DNA from 2 places in the Chryseobacterium sp. MEBOG07 genome. Region 1 is predicted to be linked to the other one. Evidence: riboswitches for the same ligand, from Rfam matches in the RefSeq annotation. Region 1 holds a riboswitch; the other holds the start of a gene.
What was found. A riboswitch is a leader RNA that binds a small molecule or an ion and turns the genes downstream of it on or off. The one in region 1 is predicted to bind thiamine pyrophosphate.
Positions count from the first base shown of each region.

Region 2: linked by a shared signal. The riboswitch ahead of thiS (sulfur carrier protein ThiS) and the one ahead of pnuC (nicotinamide riboside transporter PnuC) in region 1 are both predicted to bind thiamine pyrophosphate.

Region 1 covers NZ_CP084579.1:3,015,899-3,019,323, reverse strand. Annotated here, with positions in the region: gene LF886_RS13980 (chemotaxis protein CheB) at 1-84, shown strand, start outside; gene LF886_RS13975 (response regulator) at 113-484, shown strand; gene LF886_RS13970 (hypothetical protein) at 573-872, opposite strand; gene LF886_RS13965 (hypothetical protein) at 950-1,540, opposite strand; TPP riboswitch at 1,653-1,761, shown strand; gene pnuC (nicotinamide riboside transporter PnuC) at 1,787-2,383, shown strand; gene LF886_RS13955 (hypothetical protein) at 2,370-3,401, shown strand.
Region 2 covers NZ_CP084579.1:611,213-614,637, forward strand. Annotated here, with positions in the region: gene panB (3-methyl-2-oxobutanoate hydroxymethyltransferase) at 1-164, shown strand, start outside; gene LF886_RS02850 (hypothetical protein) at 168-485, shown strand; gene LF886_RS02855 (RluA family pseudouridine synthase) at 497-1,174, shown strand; TPP riboswitch at 1,282-1,378, shown strand; gene thiS (sulfur carrier protein ThiS) at 1,436-1,642, shown strand; gene thiC (phosphomethylpyrimidine synthase ThiC) at 1,667-3,425, shown strand, end outside.

The DNA.
Region 1 (3,425 bases):
ATGCCCAGACATGCTATAGAAAAGATTGATTATGATTTAATTATCAGACCTGATAGTTTAGCAGATTACATCAATCAATTGTAATATTTCTGAATAGAATAATCTAAATAATATGAGTAAAAAGAAAATTTTAATTTTTGATGATGATACGGCTATTTTAGAAGTGATTACCATCATATTTGAAGAAAATGGCTATGAGGTCAAAATCTCAGAAACATCACATGATATTCTTGAGAGAGTAGCAGAATATAAGCCTGATGTTATTCTTATGGATAACTGGATTCCAAGAATCGGAGGAGTGGAAGCGACAAAACTTCTCAAAAGCACTGAAGAATTTAAGCATATTCCGGTAATCTATGTTACCGCAAATAATGATATTGTTGCTTTGGCATCAGAAGCTCAGGCAGATGATTATGTATCAAAACCTTTTAATCTTGATGATCTTGAGGAAAAGGTGGCAAAACATATAAAAGAACAGGTATAAATACCAGATATTTTGGTCTTTAGCCGATGACTGGAAAATGAAAATCTCTCAAAATTTTGAGAGATTTTTTATGTAAAATAGAATGATCTTATTGGCTTTTTCTGAGAATTTCCAATGCACTGATGATCTGGGCTTTTGTTAAAGAATAGGTATTCACCTTATAAATCAAAGAGTGTAATAAATTATAAAGTTCCGGGTTTCCCATGATAAAATCTGAAAATGTTTTGACCAGAATTGTTTTTTTTGAAATGATGTTTTGTGCAATCATATACTCAAAGCTAAGATCAATATCAATATTTAATTCTTGCCTTACGGTTAAATTGAAATACTCATCAATCAGATATTTATCTGTTATTGGATTTAATATTTTAGTTTTAGTTTCATCCATAACTGTTGTCATTACACTTTAAAATACAAATTTTATACCGTGTAAAATAAAAACATCTAGTTTAACAAATACAAACTTTATTCTTGAGATAGATTACTTTTAAAATGAGCGATAAAGTCCTCTGCAGTGGGAATATTTTCCAGATTCTTATTAATTTTTTCCAAAAGATCATTGAATGATGCTTCTCCATTTAGAACCTTCAATGAATATTCGAATGGATATAAAGAAATAACACCTCCATTATTGTTATATTTCAAAGTCATGAATCTTAAAGGATATTCCGGGTTTTTGTCCCTGTATAGTTTAAATCCTAATTCATTGACCATATAGTAGGAAAATGCTACTGTTAGCATCAGTCCAATCTGTTTGTCATCCTGATCAAATGATTTACAATACTGGTAAAACCCAGGCTCTTCAGTAACGGCTTTATCTATATTGCTGGGATGGTAGATAGGATTTTCTATTGCCGGTATTATTTTATTATCGATGAAAAAACTATTTAACATTTTGAAAGAGCCGTCAACCAGAACATCATCTGATAAAATCTGATCTTCAGTATATCTGTTGTTAAAATATTCATCTGTATATATTCCATCAATTCTGGGATTTTCAGACGGTTGATTGGCTGTGTTTTTATTCTTTGAAAAAATCTTTTTGAAGAAGTTCATGGGTTACAGTTTTTAGAGTGTATTGTTTGACAAATATAAAAATTATTAATAATCAATGGAGATTATTATTTTCCCGTGTTGCTTTCTTTTTCCGGAAAAAAGCTGCACCTTTGCCCCAACAATGGGGTGCCGCAGGTAACAGTGGCTGAGATGATACCCAGGAATGTACTTCCACACCTGATCTGGATAATACCAGCGTAGGGATTGCTTATTTATCATCTCATCATTTGATTTCTAAAGATTAATATGATGCAGGACATTTTAAAACAAATTACCTTACCGGAATGGTTTGGGGTCTTATTTTCGATAATCCAGGTTTTACTGGCTCGCAAAAACAACGTAAACAACTATCTTTTCGGAATTGCCGGTATTCTGCTTACATTGTATGTGATGCTTACATCAAAATTGTATGCTGAATTTACATTAAACCTTTATTATTTGGTCATGAGCATCTATGGATGGCTGTATTGGAAATTCGGGAAGCAAAAATCCGAAATGGAAATCTCTTTTACCTCAACTGCTGAAAAATGGATTACCGGAGGAATTGTCCTGGGAACCTTTAGTTTATTCTGGTTCTTTCTCACTCATTTCACCGACTCAGATGTTCCCATTTGGGATTCTTTGGTAAGTGCTTTCGCATGGGCAGGAATGTGGCTGATGGCAAGACGAAAAATTGAAAACTGGGTGATACTGAACGTTAGTAATATTATTTCCATCCCCTTAATGATTCATAAAGAATTATATCTCTACGCTGTTTTGACATCATTTTTGTTTTTAGTAGCCATTTCCGGATATCTGGAATGGCAGAAAATTATTAAATCTAAAGCTCATGCTCAGTACTAAAGACATCAGAAAGGAACTTCATGGCGCCTCTAGAATTTCTGACAAGGTGATACAGCATATTCACGAAGAAGGATGGCTTAAGATCTGGGTGCCGAAAAAATATGGTGGCTTAGGGTATCGTTTTGAAGAAGGACTTAAAGCATTATTTGACTGGGCTGAAACCGATGGAAGCTTTGGCTGGATGCTGACACTTTGTGCCGGGGCCAATTATTTTTCCAGAAATATCAATCCTGAAGTGGCTCAATTACTGTTCACCCACTCTAAAACGTGTTTTGGGGGAAGTGGAATGGTAGGCGGAACTGCGGAAAAACAAAGTGATAACACGTACCTTATTAATGGATTATGGAATTTTGCAACAGGCGCACCCCATCTGACCCATTTTACACTCAATGCCAGCATTACAGAAAATGGGAAGTCAATAACGGATGATGACGGTAACGAGATTATTCGCTCGTTCATCGTTCCGAAAGAACAGGCTGTAATCATCCCCAATTGGAAATCTATGGGAATGAAAGCCAGCGGGACCTATTCTTTTACCATTAAAAATGTTCTGGTAAGCGAGGATTACAGTTTTGTTTATGATACTTTTTTCACGAATGATATTCTGGACAGCATTCCGTTTCGGGTTTTTGCGGATTTGACACTTTTGGTCAATTATCTGGGAATCGCTTCTCATTTTATTGAAGAAGCAGAATTTATTCGTCCTCAGATCAATTTCAAAAGTTTTGCAGAGTCCATTGAAAAGCATTTGGAAAAAGTATTAAATATTTCCAGAAATGTTGAAAATTCGCTCAGTGATAACAATGCAATTCCGGCAGATCAACAAAACGAAATTCATAGCTATGGGGTAGAGCTGGTTCAGCAATTATCCCATCAGATACTTAAGATATACACACAGCTGGGAATCCGGGCAACAGATACAGATTCTGCAGTGTATCAGGTGTTCTGTGATTATTTTACGGCGGCGATGCATTCCAATTTCAGACCTTCAATCGATGATTTAAATGTATCTTTTTGAAATAAATCTTTAGGAGTGATTACA
Region 2 (3,425 bases), 2.4 Mb from region 1:
GACAGGTTTTGGTATATCATGATATGGTAGGAATGAACAAAGGTTTCAGTCCGAAATTCTTAAGAAGATACCTTGATCTTTACACAGAAATTACAGGAGCGGTTGCTCAATATGTAAAAGATGTGAAAAGTGTAGAGTTTCCAAACGAAAACGAAAGCTATTAATCCATGCAAAATCAACAACAATCTATCCAGGGAATATTATCCATCGCAGCACTTATTTGTCTTGCGATCGGGTGGTTCAATTTATTTTCTCCGGAAATCAATCATTTACTTTCAAGAAAAGTTTTCTATGTCTTGATAGGTGCCAGCTTCTTTATTCAGGCTCCATTGCTTACCAACAAAAACTTTGTTTATGCGATGTATGCAGCAGCAGCTATTTGTGTAATTGGAGCTTTTATACCGGAAGATTCAAAGCTTTCAGCGGTTAAAACAGTAGGGCTTCTGGCGGGGATTATTCTATCATTATCTAATAGAAGAAGGTAGGCTGAAAAAGTATGAAGGAGCAGATTATATATGAAGACAATCATCTTCTGGTGATCAATAAAAAAGTCGGTCAGCTCGTACAGGGCGATAAAACCGGCGATGAATCACTATTAGAATCCATCAAGAATTTTATAAAAATAAGAGATGCTAAGCCGGGAAATGTTTTTCTCGGCTTGGTTCATCGTATAGACCGTCCTACATCAGGCTTGGTGATCTATGCAAAAACTTCCAAAGCGCTTTCCCGTCTTACTCAGATGGTGAAAAACCGTGAAGTGAAAAAAACGTATTGGGCTGTTGTGGGAAAAGAGATAATTCCACAGAGTCAGAGACTGGTTCATTACCTAAAGAAAAACGAGAAGAATAATAAAGCGATCGTCTTTACTAAGTTTACAGAAGGAGCGAAGGAAGCGATTCTAACTTATCATATTATCAAAACATTGGATAATTATCTGCTTCTTGAGATTGACCTTGAAACGGGGAGACATCATCAGATCCGTGCTCAGTTGTCTAAAACGGGAATTCCTATCAAAGGTGATTTAAAATATGGTGCCCCACGTTCTAATCCTGATGGAGGAATTAATCTTCATGCCAGAAAACTGGAGTTTATTCATCCGGTAACCAAAGAAAACATTGAAATCATAGCTCCCGTTCCGCAGAATGATGCGATTTGGAGAGCTTGTGAAGAATAGTGAAGAATGTAAATAAAAAATAAAAAGCCCGTCTCTGGAATTGAGACGGGCTTTTTATTTAAAATCATTTCAGATTTTGCCCATTCTAAAAAAATGTCTAACTTCGTCCCATACTTTAGGGGTGTCTGTTATCAACAGACTGAGACTTTACCCTTTGAACCTGATCTGGATTATACCAGCGTAGGGAAAAGTAGGTGACTTTTGCTGTACATTCTATTGTACAATAATGGCCATTCCTAAAGTATATTTAAAATATTAGGAATGGAACTTATAATCAACCACACCCGAAAAACATTTGATATACTTCCTGAAACTCTGGAAGCATTATTGGCTATTGAACTACCCGGAAAGAAAAAGGGTATTGCTGTAGCCCTCAACAATCGCATTATTCCGCTGTCGGTCTGGGCGGAAACCATCCTCAACAATAACGATTCAATTTTAATCATTACCGCTACTCAAGGCGGTTAATTCTCATACTTAATACCTATACTTATGGCTCACTCCATTACATGTTCGCCATTTCCGAACTCAAAGAAAATCTATGTTGAAGGAACAATACACCCTATCAATGTAGCAATGCGTGAAATACAGCTTAGCCCAACCAAACTGACGAACGGTGGCTTTGAACATAATGCTCCGGTAACCATTTACGACACTTCAGGTCCTTATACCGATGAAAATGCAGTCATTGATATCCAGAAAGGACTTCCAAGAATCAGAGAACAATGGATTCTGGACAGAAATGATGTGAATATCCTGGATGGAATTACCTCTGAATATGGAAAAGCACGTTTAGCAGATCCACGTCTCGACGAACTGAGGTTTTCTTATGATCATAAACCTAAAGTGGCACAGGAAGGAAAAGAATTGACCCAGCTTTACTATGCGAAGCAGGGAATCATCACTCCGGAAATGGAATATATAGCGATCAGGGAAAATCAAAGAATAGAACAGCTTGAATCTGTATCAAAAGAAATGGCTTTCCAGCATCCGGGACACAGCTTTGGAGCCAATACTCCGAAAGGAAAAATCACTCCGGAGTTTGTAAGAGACGAAATTGCAGCAGGAAGAGCAATTATCCCTAATAACATTAACCACCCGGAAAGTGAACCCATGATCATTGGAAGAAATTTCCTGGTGAAAATCAATGCCAATATCGGAAACAGTGCGGTTTCATCCAGTATTGATGAAGAAGTAGAAAAGGCAGTATGGGCTTGCCGATGGGGAGCTGATACCATTATGGATCTTTCAACAGGGAAAAATATTCACGAAACAAGAGAATGGATCATCAGAAACAGTCCGGTTCCGATTGGTACGGTACCTATTTATCAGGCCCTGGAAAAAGTAAAAGGAGTCCCGGAAGATCTGACATGGGAAATTTTTAGAGATACCCTGATTGAACAAGCAGAACAAGGAGTTTCCTACTTCACCATCCATGCAGGAGTTTTGTTGAGATACATTCATTTAACAGCGAAAAGAGTAACCGGAATTGTTTCCAGAGGAGGTTCCATTATGGCGAAATGGTGTCTGTTTCATCATAAAGAAAGCTTCCTGTATACTCATTTTGAGGAGATTTGTGAGATCATGAAGAAGTACGATGTTGCTTTCTCTCTTGGAGACGGCCTTCGCCCGGGATCTATTGCAGATGCCAATGATGCAGCTCAGTTTGCAGAACTGGAAACTTTAGGTGAACTGACAAAAATAGCATGGAAGCACAATGTACAGGTGATGATTGAAGGACCTGGCCACGTTCCGATGCACATGATCAAAGAAAACATGGAAAAGCAACTGGAAGAATGTCATGAAGCTCCGTTCTATACCTTAGGGCCTTTAACGACAGATATTGCTCCGGGTTATGATCACATTACTTCCGGAATCGGGGCGGCAATGATCGGTTGGTTCGGATGTGCGATGCTTTGTTATGTAACACCAAAGGAGCATTTAGGACTTCCAAATAGAGACGATGTAAAAGTGGGGGTTATTACGTATAAACTGGCAGCTCATGCGGCAGACCTTGCAAAAGGACATCCGGGTGCGCAATACAGGGATAATGCATTAAGCAAAGCAAGATTTGAATTCAGATGGGAAGATCAGTTCAACCTTTCATTAGATCCCGAAACAGCAAGAGCTTATCACGATGAAACATTGCCTGCAGAAGGAGCTAAAATTGCGCATTTCTGTTCTATGTGCGGTCCAAAATTCTGTTCAATGAAAATTACTCAGGAAATCCGTGAGTCTGCAGAACAGGGAA